Phreatobacter stygius: one gene and its partner. The protein of the gene in region 2 interacts with the protein of the main gene of each other region in a pairwise test. Links are inferred from orthologs where the notes say so. Each region holds a gene or a part of one and is shown on either strand. Other genes may lie near its edges.

Evidence for each region. Proteins that work in one complex are often made in the same cells at the same time.
Region 1: the proteins of E8M01_RS10865 (region 2) and def interact in binary tests that used the Escherichia coli proteins (3 or more experiments, as listed by UniProt). The link is inferred for Phreatobacter stygius from one-to-one orthologs.

The regions. Positions count from the first base shown.
Region 1 is NZ_CP039690.1:2,966,742-2,971,997, reverse strand. The notes cover bases 365-3,252. They hold def (peptide deformylase), read right to left. Parts: upstream 2,124-3,252; coding sequence 1,605-2,123; downstream 365-1,604. Other genes in these bases: E8M01_RS13735 (branched-chain amino acid ABC transporter permease), read left to right, coding at 2,933-3,252; E8M01_RS13740 (MarR family winged helix-turn-helix transcriptional regulator), read right to left, coding at 2,244-2,768; fmt (methionyl-tRNA formyltransferase), read right to left, coding at 676-1,602; truA (tRNA pseudouridine(38-40) synthase TruA), read right to left, coding at 365-676. Outside these bases: more of truA, read right to left, coding at 1-364; more of E8M01_RS13735, read left to right, coding at 3,253-3,970; E8M01_RS13730 (branched-chain amino acid ABC transporter ATP-binding protein/permease), read left to right, coding at 3,974-5,256. UniProt on the Escherichia coli protein: Removes the formyl group from the N-terminal Met of newly synthesized proteins. Requires at least a dipeptide for an efficient rate of reaction. N-terminal L-methionine is a prerequisite for activity but the enzyme has broad specificity at other positions.
Region 2 is NZ_CP039690.1:2,360,941-2,368,440, forward strand. What follows is about bases 3,899-6,877. They hold E8M01_RS10865 (aspartate-semialdehyde dehydrogenase), read right to left. Parts: upstream 5,918-6,877; coding sequence 4,880-5,917; downstream 3,899-4,879. Other genes in these bases: lysA (diaminopimelate decarboxylase), read left to right, coding at 3,899-3,951; E8M01_RS10860 (carbonic anhydrase), read left to right, coding at 4,032-4,703; E8M01_RS10870 (OpgD/OpgG family glucan biosynthesis protein), read left to right, coding at 6,292-6,877. In the rest of the region: E8M01_RS10840 (methyl-accepting chemotaxis protein), read right to left, coding at 1-580; E8M01_RS10845 (RsmB/NOP family class I SAM-dependent RNA methyltransferase), read left to right, coding at 980-2,308; LPS translocon maturation chaperone LptM, read left to right, coding at 2,377-2,682; more of lysA, read left to right, coding at 2,686-3,898; more of E8M01_RS10870, read left to right, coding at 6,878-7,500.

The sequences.
Region 1 (5,256 bases), 600 kb from region 2 along the record:
GTGCTTCCAGCGCCTCGGTGACATCCTCGGGGGTCCAGAGCCCCTCGCCGACCAGTTTCACCGTGCCGACCATGGAGCGCACCTGGTTGTGCAGGAAGGAGCGCGCCGACAGGCTGCAGGCAATGCCGTCGGCGTCACGCACGATGTCGAAGACGTCGAGATTTTTCACCGGCGACTTGGCCTGGCATTCGGTGGCCCGGAAGGTGGTGAAGTCGTGCCGGCCGATCAATCGCGCGGCGGCGGCCCGCATGGCCTCGACGTCGAGCCGCCGCGGCGACCACCAAGCGCGCCTGGCATCGAGCGTCAGCGGCGGCCGGCGATCGATGATGCGGTAGAGATAATGCCGCCGGATCGCCGAAAATCGCGCGTCGAAATCGTCCGGCATCTTGTCGGCCGCGATCACCGCAATGGCATCTTCCTTCAGATGGCGGTTGATGGCGTCGCGCACGACGCGGTTCGGCCAGTCGCGGGCGAGATCGATATGGGCCACCTGGCCGAGCGCATGGACGCCGGTATCGGTGCGGCCGGCGCCATAGACCTTGACCTCCTCGCCGCAGAAGGCGGCGATCGCCTGGACCAGCGCGCCTTGGATCGAACGGCCGAAGCTCGCGCCCTGCATCTGCCAGCCGATATAGGGCCCGCCGTCATATTCGATGGTCAGCCGGTAGCGAGACATCAGCCGAGCCGGATGCCGGCGTCGAGCCTGGCGCCACGCAGGAAATCGCCGGCCCGCATCGCCTTGGCGCCGGCGCGCTGGACCTCGAGGAGGCGGATGGCGCCGGTTCCGCAGGCAATGGCCAGCTGATCGTCGATGACCTCGCCGGGTGCGCCGGAGCCTTCGGCGCGGGCCGAGCGCAGCACCTTGACCCGTTCGCGGCCCTTGCCGAGATCGGCCTCGAACCAGGCGCCCGGGAAAGGCGACAGGCCGCGCACCTTGTTGTGGACCTCGTCCGACGGGCTCGACCAGTCGATCCGTGCCTCGGCCTTGTCGATCTTGGCGGCATAAGTGACGCCATCTGTCGCCTGCGCCACGAAATTGAGCGAACCGCGGTCAAGCGCCGCGAGCGCCCGGACCATCAGGTCGGCGCCGAGCCCGCTCATCCGGTCGTGCAGGTCCTGGGCGGTCATGTCGGGCGCAATGGCGATCTTTTCGACCATGGCGACCGGGCCGGTATCGAGCCCCTCGTCCATTTTCATCACCATGACGCCGGTCTCGGTGTCGCCGGCCATGATCGCCCGCTGGATCGGGGCCGCGCCGCGCCAGCGCGGCAGCAGCGAGCCGTGCAGGTTGAGGCAGCCGAGCGCCGGCGCCTCCAGCACGGCGAGCGGCAGGATCAGGCCATAAGCGACGACCACGGCGACATCGGCGCCGAGGCTCGAAAAATCCGCCTGGGCGGCCGGATCCCTGAGGGTCCTGGGCGTGAACACCGGAATGCCGAAACGATCGGCGAGGCCGTGCACCGGCGTCCTGGTCGCTTCCATGCCGCGGCCGGCCGGTTTCGGCGCGCGCGTATAGACGGCGACCACGTCATGGCCCTGGCCGATGATCTCGGAGACTGTCGGCACCGCGAAATCGGGCGTGCCCATGAAAACCACACGCAGGCTCACCCGGTGGCCTCGCGCTTGGCCGCCTTGGTGAACTTCTTGATCACCCGCTCGCGCTTCAGGCGCGACAGGTAGTCGATGAACAAGACGCCGTTCAGATGGTCGAATTCGTGCTGGATGCAGGTCGCCAGCAAGCCTTCGCACATCATCTCGATGCTGCGGCCCTCGAGATCGAGATAACGCACGCCGCAGCGCGCCGGCCGCTCCACCTCCTCGTAATATTCGGGGATGGAGAGACAGCCCTCCTCATAGACGGCCATGTCCTCGGAGGTGAAGGTGATCTCCGGGTTGATCAGCACGATCGGCTTCTTCTCCTCGTCCTTGCGGGCAAGGTCGATGGTGAAGATGCGCTTCGGCACGGCGACCTGGATGGCCGCCAGGCCGATGCCCGGCGCTTCGTACATGGTGTCGAGCATGTCGGCCGCGAGCTTCTTGATCTCGGCGTCGATGCGCTCGACCGGCTCGCTGACGAGCCTGAGGCGTGGGTCGGGCAGGGAGATGATGTCGCGAATGGCCATGAACGTGTCGTCTGGAATGGATCGGCCGCGGGCGAAACCGGCGCCGCCGCGCGGAAATGGACTGTCGCGCCTGAGTTAAGCGTCCGGAACGCAGGGGTCAACGGTCGCAGGGCTGACCGGTCAGAGACGGGCGAGCAGATTCAGCAGCGCGTCGCGGCCTTTCGCGCCCAATCGGGCGGTGACCCGTGCCTCGTGAACCGCCACCACCGTCTCGGCCTCGCCGAGCAGCCGCTTGCCGTCATCGGTCAGCACCAGCGCATGGGTGCGCCGGTCGGTGTCGGAGCGCAGGCGGCGGGCGAGCCCACGCCGCTCGAACTGATCCATCATGGCGACGAAGTTCGGCCGCTGGATGCCAAGCGCCGCGGCGATCTCGCGCTGGCTGCGGCCAGGATTGGCATCGATCAGCACCAGCGCGCTGAATTGCGCCGGCCGCAGACCCAGCGGCGCGAAACATTTGATGAAATCGTCGAACACCGAAAGCTGCGCCCGGCGCAAGACATAACCGACCAGGCCGGACAGCGGCCCCATGTCGAGCGCGGCCGGCGGGGCCTCGTCCACGTCGTCCGGCGCGGCCGGCTCCGCCTGGGCGCGCCGCAGCTTTGTCGTGGCTTTCGATCGTCCAGGCATCTCGGCTTTCGGGCTCATCTGACCGATTGTGTTAGCAACAAGAATGATTATATACTATACCCAATTTATAAGAAAGCCACCAGGGAGGACAGCATGCCGACGCATCATCGATGCGCCAGCTCCGGGCGACGATCCGGAGGCTCGCCCGGCGGCATAACACATGTCGCGGGGGTGTCGTGACCATGGACACGACCATTCTGCTTTTCCTGCTGCAGGACGGCATCACCAATGGCGCGATCTATGCGCTGCTGGGCCTCGCCCTGGTGCTGGTCTTCGCGGTGACCCGGGTCATCTTCGTGCCGCAGGGCGAGTTCGTCGCTTATGGCGGCATGACCTTCGCGCTGCTCGAAGCCGGCAAAGTGCCGGGCACCGCCTTCATGGTGGTGGTCTTCGGCATTGCCGCCTTCCTCGTTGAAATGGTCGCGCGGCGCAAGGCGCTGGACCTGATCGGCACCGGCCGCGAAGCCCTGTCCAAGCTGATCCTGCCGCTCGCCATTCTCGGCCTGACCACCATCGCGGTGGCAAGCCAGGCCGGCACCGCGGTCAATCTTATCCTGACCATCGCCATCATCGCACCGATCGGGCCTTATCTCTACCGTGTCGCCTTTGCGCCGATCGCCGATTCCTCCGTGCTGGTGCTGCTGATCACCGCGGTCGGCGTGCATCTCGCCATGACCGGCCTGGGCCTGGTCTTCTTTGGCGCCGAGGGCCTGCGCGCCCCGCCGATCTCCAGCGCCGTGGTGCCGCTCGGGCCGATCGTGGCAACCGGCCAGAGCCTCGGCATCTATGCCATCACCAGCCTGCTGATCGTCGCGCTCTACCTGTTCTTCGGCCGGACGCTGACCGGCAAGGCGCTGCGCGCCACCGCCATCAACCGCATCGGCGCGCGCCTCGTCGGCATCCGCCTCGGCCTGTCCGGACGGATCGCCTTCACGCTCGCCGCGGTCATCGGCGCGGTCTCCGGCATTCTCATCGTGCCGATGACCACGCTCTATTACGACACCGGGTTCCTGATCGGCCTGAAGGGCTTCGTCGCCGCCATCATCGGCGGCCTGGTCAGCTATCCCGTGACCGCAGCCGCGGCCATCGTGGTTGGTGTGGTCGAGGCGCTCGCCTCGTTCCTCGCCAGCGACATGAAGGAGGTCATCGTCTTCACGCTGATCCTGCCGGTGCTGATCTGGCGCTCGTTCACCAATCCCCATGCCGACGAGGAGGACTAGGCCATGCAACGTCTCGGCTTGCTTCTCTTTGTCGCGCTCATTGCCGTCATTCCGCTGCTTCCGGGCCTTTCGGTGTTCTGGATCACGCTGCTCGACAATATCGGCCTGGCCGCCCTGGTCGCCATGGGCCTGGTGCTGCTCACCGGCGTCGGCGGCCTGACCTCGTTCGGCCAGGCGGCGTTCTGCGGTTTCGGCGCCTATACGTCGGCCGTGCTGACCACCAAATTCGGCTTCAACCCCTGGGCGGCGCTGCCGGTGGCGCTGGCCGTCACCGGACTGGCCGCCGTCGTGCTCGGCCTCGTCACGGTCCGGCTCTCCGGCCATTTCCTGCCGCTCGGCACCATCGCCTGGGGCATTTCGCTCTATTACCTGTTCGGCAAGATCGAGCTGCTCGGCCGCCATGACGGCATCTCCGGCGTGCCGCCGCTGTCGCTGTTCGGCTGGTCGCTGATCGAGCCGCAGGCGGTCTATTACGTCATCTGGGGGTTCGTCGTGCTGGCGGCGATCCTCACCACCAATCTCCTGGATTCACGCGCCGGCCGGGCGATCCGGGCGCTGCGCGGCGGCCGGGTCGCAGCCGAAGCCTTCGGCATCGAGCCGGCGCGGGTCAAGCTCATCGTCTTCGTTTATGCGGCGCTGCTCGCCGGCCTCTCCGGTTGGCTCTACGCCCATGTCCAGCGGGCGGTGAACCCGACCCCGTTCGGCATCAATGCCGGTATCGAATATCTGTTCATGGCGGTGGTCGGCGGCGCCGGCCAGATCTGGGGCGCGGTGGTCGGCGCCTCCCTGGTCATCCTGCTGAAGGATGCGCTGCAGCGCATCGTGCCGGCGCTGTTCGGCACGGCCGCGCAATATGAGACCATCGTGTTCGGCGTGCTGCTGGTCGCCATCCTGCAAGGCGCGCGCGACGGCCTGTGGCCACGCATCGTGGCGCTGTTTCCGAAAGGTGCGCCAGCCCCGGTGGACCGGGACGCGGCACCCTTGCCGGGCCGCCAGAAGGCCAAGGCCGAACCGCTGCTGGCGGTCACGGCGGCGCGCAAGACCTTCGGCGGGCTGGTGGCGGTCAACGACGTCTCGTTCCAGGTCAAACGTGGCGAGATCGTCGCGCTGATCGGCCCCAATGGCGCGGGCAAGAGCACGACCTTCAACCTGATCACCGGCGTGCTGCCGATCACCGCCGGCGACGTCGTCTTCGCCGGCCGGCCGATCGGCGGCGAGCGCCCGCAGGCCATTGCCGGGCTCGGCATTGCCCGCAGCTTCCAGCATGTGAAACTGCTGCCCGAGAT
Region 2 (7,500 bases):
AACCCAGCAGCAACAGCGTCTGGAAGCGCGCGCTGTCATAGGTCGCGATGCTCTGGGCATATTGGGTATCGCTGCCGGTGGCGTTGAATTCGAGCGACTTGTCGGCGGCGGCCACCACCTGGTCGAACAATTGCACCGACTCGCCATAGAGTTTGGCGACTTCATCGGCCTGCCCGCGTCGGGCGGCGTCGACCACCTTGTCGGAATGTGCCTTGTAGCGGGCCCAGGTCGCCTTGATCTGCTCGAACAACTGACGTTCGGTGGCATCGGCCTGCATCGTCTCATACTGCCGGAAGGTCGCCGCGATGTCGTTGACCATCCGGTCGCGGAATTTCTCCAGTTCCGCCGCCTGCGCGCCGTCGCGCATGCCCGACAGGCGAAGTTCGGCGACGCGGACCCGCGCCACCTGATATTTGAAAACGCCCAGAGTACGCACACTCGGCAGCCAGTTCGTCGCCATCTCCTTGACGTCGCTATTGACCGCGGCAAGCTTCGACACTGCCGACCAGCCCTGGATTCCCGAGACGCCGATCATTAGCAGCAGGGTCGCGATCAACACCAGTTTCACTGGGACTTTCATTCGAGATGCATCCTTCTTGGCGCCGGGACAGCGGCGATCTCGCTTTGATTAGAGATTCATCCTAAATGCATGGTTAAATTGGAATAATGCCGCTCACTAGACTCGTTTTATATTTGTCGTCAGAAAAATAGGTAAACATACTTATATACGAATTTCATATGGCATAGCGAATCTCAACTCTAGGCAGTTTCTGGATTTCGCCTCTCGAAATTGGCTCGCCCGGTTGTTTCCGGCTCGCCCTCGCCACAATTCGGCACAGAACCTTTACCTTGGATTATCTTACAACAACGCAGTGTATCTCCTGGAAATACGCTCGCGTTCGAACGACCACCGGCGGCGGTCGGCGAGCCCGCGGGCCGGCCCCTTGCCGCAGCGGGGCTTGCCGCCTAAACGGACCGGATGAGCAAGCGTCCGTTCCGACCAGCAGCCAGGAAACCGGCCCCGCCACCTGGCCTCGCCTCCCGCAGACGTGCCTGCGAGCTGGTCGAAACGGTCACCTTGTGGCTCCGGCCGCTCGACGAGGCGCTGGACGAACCGACCGGCCTCGATGCCGCCGACCGCGCCCTTGCCCGCAAGATCGCCGCCACGGCGCTGCGCCGCCTCGGTTCGATCGACAAGATCCTGCGCGGCAGGCTCGCCAAGGGTTTGCCCGACGGCTTGCCCCGGCTCAAGACCGTGCTGCAGACCGGCGCTTGCCAGATCCTGTTTCTCGACGTGCCCGACTATGCCGCCGTCGATGTTGCGGTGCGCCTGGTCGAAGCCGACCGCAAGGCCAAGGGTTTTGTCGGCCTGACCAATGCGGTGCTGCGCGGCATTGCCCGCGACAAGGAATTGATCCTGGCCGAGCTCGACGCCCTGGACGATCTCGCGCCCTGGCTGAGGCAACGCTGGACCGCCACCTATGGCGAGGCCGCGACCCGCGCCATCGCCGAAATCCAATCGATCGAACCGCCGCTGGATCTGACCGTCAAGGCCGATCCGGAGGCCTGGGCCGCCCGGCTTGCCGGCCGGGTGACGCCGACCGGTTCGGTCCGCCTGAGCGGTGCCGGCCCGGTGACCGAGCTGGCCGGTTTTGACGATGGCGCCTGGTGGGTGCAGGACGCCGCCGCCGCCCTGCCGGCGCGCCTGCTCGGCGACGTCAGAGGCCTTGCGGTCGCCGATCTCTGTGCCGCACCCGGCGGCAAGACCGCCCAGCTCGCCGCCGCCGGTGCCGTCGTCACTGCCGTCGACCGCTCGGCCAAGCGGCTGGAACGGCTGACCCAGAACATGCAGCGGCTCGGCCTTACGGTCACCGTCCTGACCGCCGATGCGATGAATCTCACCGGCAGCTACGACGCCGTGCTGCTGGATGCGCCCTGTACGGCGACCGGCACGGTGCGCGGCCATCCCGACGTGATGCACCTGAAGACGATGGCCGATGTCGAAGGCCTCGCCCGCATGCAGGCCCGCCTGCTCGACCGGGTCGCCGATCTCTTGAAGCCGGGCGGCAAGGCGATCTATTGCACCTGCTCGCTGGAGCCGGAGGAGGGCGAGCAGCAGATTTCGGCGCTGATCGCCCGCGATCCGCGCATCGGCCTCGATCCGATCGATCCCGACGAGTTTCCGGGCCTTGGCCCTTTCATCGGCGCCGCCGGCATGCTGCGCACCTTGCCGTCGGCCTGGGCCAATGCCGATGCCTCGCTCGCCGGCCTCGACGGCTTCTTTGCCGCCCGGCTCGTCCGGCATTGACGGCCCCTCTCGCGATCCTGGGAATGATCCGTTATGGTGCGCCCGCTTCGTCCCCGAGAGGCCACGCATTGACCGCTTATCCGTCCCGCCGTACCGCTCTCGTCCTCGTCGTTTCGGGCGCCCTGGCGCTTGGCGCCTGCGGCCGTCGCGGCAATCTCGAACTGCCGGGCCCGACGCCCTCGCCGATCGGCGGCCCGACGCCGCCCAGCCTGCCGCCGCGCACCGAGACCGCCGCCGATCCGGCCAATCCGCCGCAACGCCAGCCGGGCGGCCAGGTCACCGCCCCGGCCACGCGGAATTATGATCCGAACCGGCCGGTCGGCCAGCGGCCGCTCGTGCCGTCCGGCCGCTTCATCCTCGATCCGCTCTTGTAAGCCATGCACCATTTTGCCTACCGCGCCGGCGTCATGCACGCCGAGGATGTCGCGCTCGACCGGCTCGCCGGCGAGGTGGGCACGCCGTTCTATTGTTATGCGACGGCGACGCTGGAGCGCCACTACCGGGTGTTCACCGAGGCCTTTGCCGGGCTCGACTCGCTCGTCTGTTATGCCATGAAGGCCAATTCGAACCAGGCGGTGATCAAGACCCTGGCGAGCCTCGGCGCCGGCATGGACGTGGTCTCGGGCGGCGAATTGAAGCGTGCGCTGGCCGCCGGCGTGCCGGGCCAGCGGATCATGTTCTCCGGCGTCGGCAAGACCCGCGAGGAGCATCGCGCCGCCCTCGAGGCCGGGGTCTTCTGCATCAATGTCGAAAGCGAGCCGGAGGTCATCCAGCTGTCCGAGGTCGCGACCTCGCTCGGCACCACCGCCCATATTTCGTTCCGGGTCAATCCGGATGTCGACGCCCGGACCCACGCCAAGATCTCCACCGGCAAGAGCGAGAACAAGTTCGGCATTCCGATCTCGACGGCGCGCGAGGTCTATGCCCGATCGGCCCGGCTGCCCGGCATCAAGATCGCCGGCGTCGACATGCATATCGGGTCGCAGATCACCGATCTCGCGCCGTTCGACGACGCCTTCGCGCTGCTCACCGACTTCGTCCGGACGCTGCGCGCCGACGGCCACCGCATCGATCATGTCGATGTCGGCGGCGGCCTCGGCATTCCCTACAAGGACGACAACGAGCCGCCGCCCGATCCGGCCCGTTATGCCGAGGTGGTCAAGCGCCACACCGCCACGATCGACGCCAAGGTGATCTTTGAGCCGGGCCGCCTGATCGTCGGCAATGCCGGCATCCTGGTCACCCGCGTTCTCTATGTGAAGGAGGGCGAGGGCCGCACTTTCGTGGTGGTCGACGCCGCCATGAACGACCTGATCCGCCCGACCCTTTATGAGGCCCATCACGAGATCCGGCCGATTGTCGAGCCGGTTGCCGGCGCGGCCCGCCCGAAGGTCGACGTCGTCGGGCCGGTCTGCGAGACCGGCGACTATATGGCGCTCGGCCGCAAGCTGCCCGAGGTGAAGGCCGGCGATCTCCTGGCGATCATGTCGGCGGGCGCCTATGGCGCCGTCCAGGCCGGCACCTACAACACCCGCGCCCTGTCGCCGGAAGTGCTGGTCAAGGGCGCCGATTGGGCGGTCGTCAGGCCGCGCGTCGAGGTCGATGCGATCATCGCGCTCGACCGGGTGCCCGGCTGGCTCTGATGCTGCAGTGCCAAACGGCGGATTGACCCGGCGGCCGCAAGGGCGTTGAACGGGGCTAATCTGCGTCCGTGAGGTGCCCCATGTTGCCAACCCGCCTGATTGACGGCTACGCGTCCTTTCTCGACGGCCGTTTCCCGCGCGAAACCGAGCGCTACCAGCAACTCGAAAAAGACGGCCAGCGCCCGAAGACCATGGTCATCGGCTGCTGCGACAGCCGCGTCTCGCCCGAGGTCATCTTCGACGTCGGCCCGGGCGAACTGTTCGTCGTCCGCAATGTCGCCAACCTGGTGCCGCCTTATGCGCCGGACGAGAACTATCACGGCACCTCCGCCGCCCTCGAATTCGCGGTCATGGCGCTGCGCGTTTCCGACATCGTGGTGCTCGGTCACGGCCGCTGCGGCGGCATCCGGGCTGCCGTCAGCGACGATGCCGAACCGCTGTCGCCGGGCGATTTCATCGGCAAGTGGATGGGCATGATCGCACCCGCGATCGAAGAGGCCGGCCCGCGCGGCGCCTTGTCCATGGCCGACTACCTGACCCGGCTCGAACATGCCTCGGTCGCGACATCGCTCAGGAACCTGCGCACCTTCCCCTGCGTGCGCATTCTGGAAGAACGCGGCAAGCTGAAGCTGCACGGCGCCTTTTTCGGTGTCGCCACCGGTGTGTTGAGCGTGCTCGACGAGGCGACCGGCATCTTCGCGCCGGTGCTCGACCGGCCCGGCAAGACATTCAGCTGCGATGCGGTGGCATAAGGCGAATAGCGGGTAGCGAATAGCGAGTAGCGAATGGGGAGCGGCGGTGACCGCTCCGAGCGGGGCACGTGCCAACCGCGCAACCCCATTCGCTATTCGCCATTCGCCCTCCGAAACGGCAACGGCGGGCCTGGGGCCCGCCGTTGGCAACAAGACGTCTGGATGAGCAGGCGGCATCAAGCCGCGGCTTTGGCCTTCGGCTGGATCAGCTTGCGGTTGATCAAGACTTCGGCGATCTGCACCGCGTTCAAGGCCGCGCCCTTGCGCAGATTGTCCGAGACGCACCAGAAAGCCAGACCGTTCTCGACCGTCGAATCCTCGCGGATGCGCGAAATATAGGTTGCGTCCTCGCCGGCGGCATCGAGCGGCGTGGCGTAGCCACCCGGCTCCTGCTTGTCGATCACCAGGATGCCCGGCGCCGCGCGCAGGATTTCACGCGCCTCTTCGGCCCGGATCGGCTGCTCGCACTCGATGTTGACGGCTTCCGAATGGGCAATGAACACCGGCACGCGCACGCAGGTGGCGGTCAGCTTGATCTTCGGGTCGAGAATCTTCTTGGTCTCGACCGTCATCTTCCACTCTTCCTTGGTGGACCCGTCTTCCATGAACACGTCGATATGGGGGATCACGTTGAAGGCGATGCGCTTCGGGAACTTCTTCACCTCGACCTCCTTGAGGGAGTAGAGGCCCTTGGTCTGGCGGTCGAGCTCGTCCATGCCGTCCTTGCCGGCGCCCGACACCGACTGATAGGTCGAAACCACCACCCGCTTGATGCCGAAGCGGTCATGCAGCGGCTTCAACGCGACCACCAGCTGCGCCGTCGAGCAGTTCGGATTGGCGATGATATTGCGCTTGGAAAAGCCGGTAATGGCATCGGCGTTCACTTCCGGCACGATCAGCGGCACGTCGGAATCGTAGCGGAAGGCCGAGGAATTATCGATCACCACGCAGCCCTGCTGGCCGATCTTCGGCGACCATTCCTTCGACACCGCGCCACCCGCCGACATCAGGCAGATATCGGTATCGGAAAAGTCGTAATTTTCGAGCGCCCGGACCTTCAGCGTCTTGTCGCCGAAGGAGACCTCCTGGCCCATCGACCGGCGCGAGGCGAGCGGCACGACCTCGTCGACCGGGAACCCGCGTTCGGCCAGGATGGCAAGCATTTCGCGGCCCACATTGCCCGTGGCACCAACGACGGCGACCTTGTAACCCATGATCTGAAGCCCTTGAGTTTTCAACTCTCCCCCGGGATCGAAACCTTATCTCAAGGTTTCGTGGTGCCCATCTCCCCCGTCGGGGGAGCACCCGGAAGCGAGGACTAAGCGTCAGCCTGCCGTGCCGCTTTTGGCGGCCGGCGTGGTTTTCGTGCTTTTCGTGGTTGCAGCGAAAGCCATTGACGGAGAGGGTCCTCGGCGGAAGTGCCGTGAAGGTTAGGAAGAACATCACGCGCCATAAAAAGTCAATGCGGATGACGCCTTCGGGCCTTGGCTTTTCATAAAGGGCGCCGCAGTTTCGCCGGAAAACCCGTATCATCACACGCTGCGGTTCTGTCGCCGCGCCGACGAATGCCGAATGCCCGAGTGAACCCATGGTCCAGACGCTGTCCCGCCGAAACCTCCTGAGCCTTGCCGCCGCCGCCGGCATGGCGCCGGTCCTGACCGGCGAGGCGCGTGCCGCGACCGGCCTGCAATTCGGCCCGGCCCGCGCCTTCTCCTACGAAGACCTGAAAGCCATGGCGCGCGAGCGCGCCGGCAAGCCTTATGTCGCCCCGCCCCGGCCGAACCCCGAGATCGTCGCGCGGATCGACTACGACAACCATGGCAAGCTGCGCTTCAACAAGGATTTTGCGCTGTTCGGCACTGGCCCGGGCGCCTATCCCGTGACCTTCCAGCATGTCGGCCAGTATTTTCCCAAGACCGTACGCATGCACGCCCTGGCCAATGGCCAGGCGCGCGAGATCCTCTACGACAACAGCTATTTCACCATCCAGCCGGACCATCCGGCGGCCAAGCTGCCGGCCGAACCCTCGGCTTTTGCCGGCCTCTGGCTGCAGGAAGCGCGATCGCGCGACTGGAAGAAGGACGAGCCCTGGGCGACCTGGCTCGGCGCCTCCTATTTCCGCGCCGTCGGCGAGCTCGGCCAGGTTGGCCTGTCGGCCCGCGGCATCGCCCTGTCGCCCGGCCAGGGCCCCGGACCGGAGGAGTTTCCGGACTTCGTCGCCTTCTGGGTCGAGACCGCCGAGAAGGAGACCGATCCGGTCACCCTCTATGCCCTGCTCGACGGCCCCTCGCTCACCGGCGCCTACCGGTTCCAGTGCCGGCGCACGTCGGGTGTCATCATGGATATCGAAGCGACGCTCAATTTCCGCGCCCGCGTCACCCAGCTCGGCGTCGCCCCCCTGACCTCGATGTACTGGTATTCCGAGACGACCACGTCGCGCACCACCGACTGGCGGCCGGAAGTGCATGACAGCGACGGTCTGGCCATCTGGACCGGCGCCGGCGAGCGCATCTGGCGGCCGCTCAACAATCCGCCGCGCACCATGACCTCGAGCTTCGTCGACCATGGTCCGCGCGGTTTCGGCCTGCTGCAGCGCGATCGCGAATTCCTGCATTACCTCGACGGCGTCAAATATGAGAAGCGGCCCTCGGCCTGGGTCGAGCCGCTGGGCGACTGGGGCCGCGGCGCGGTTCAGATCGTCGAATTGCCGACCGATGACGAGATTCACGACAATATCGTCGCCATGTGGGTGCCGGAGGAGGCTTCCGCAGCCGGCTCGTCACGCGAATACCGCTAC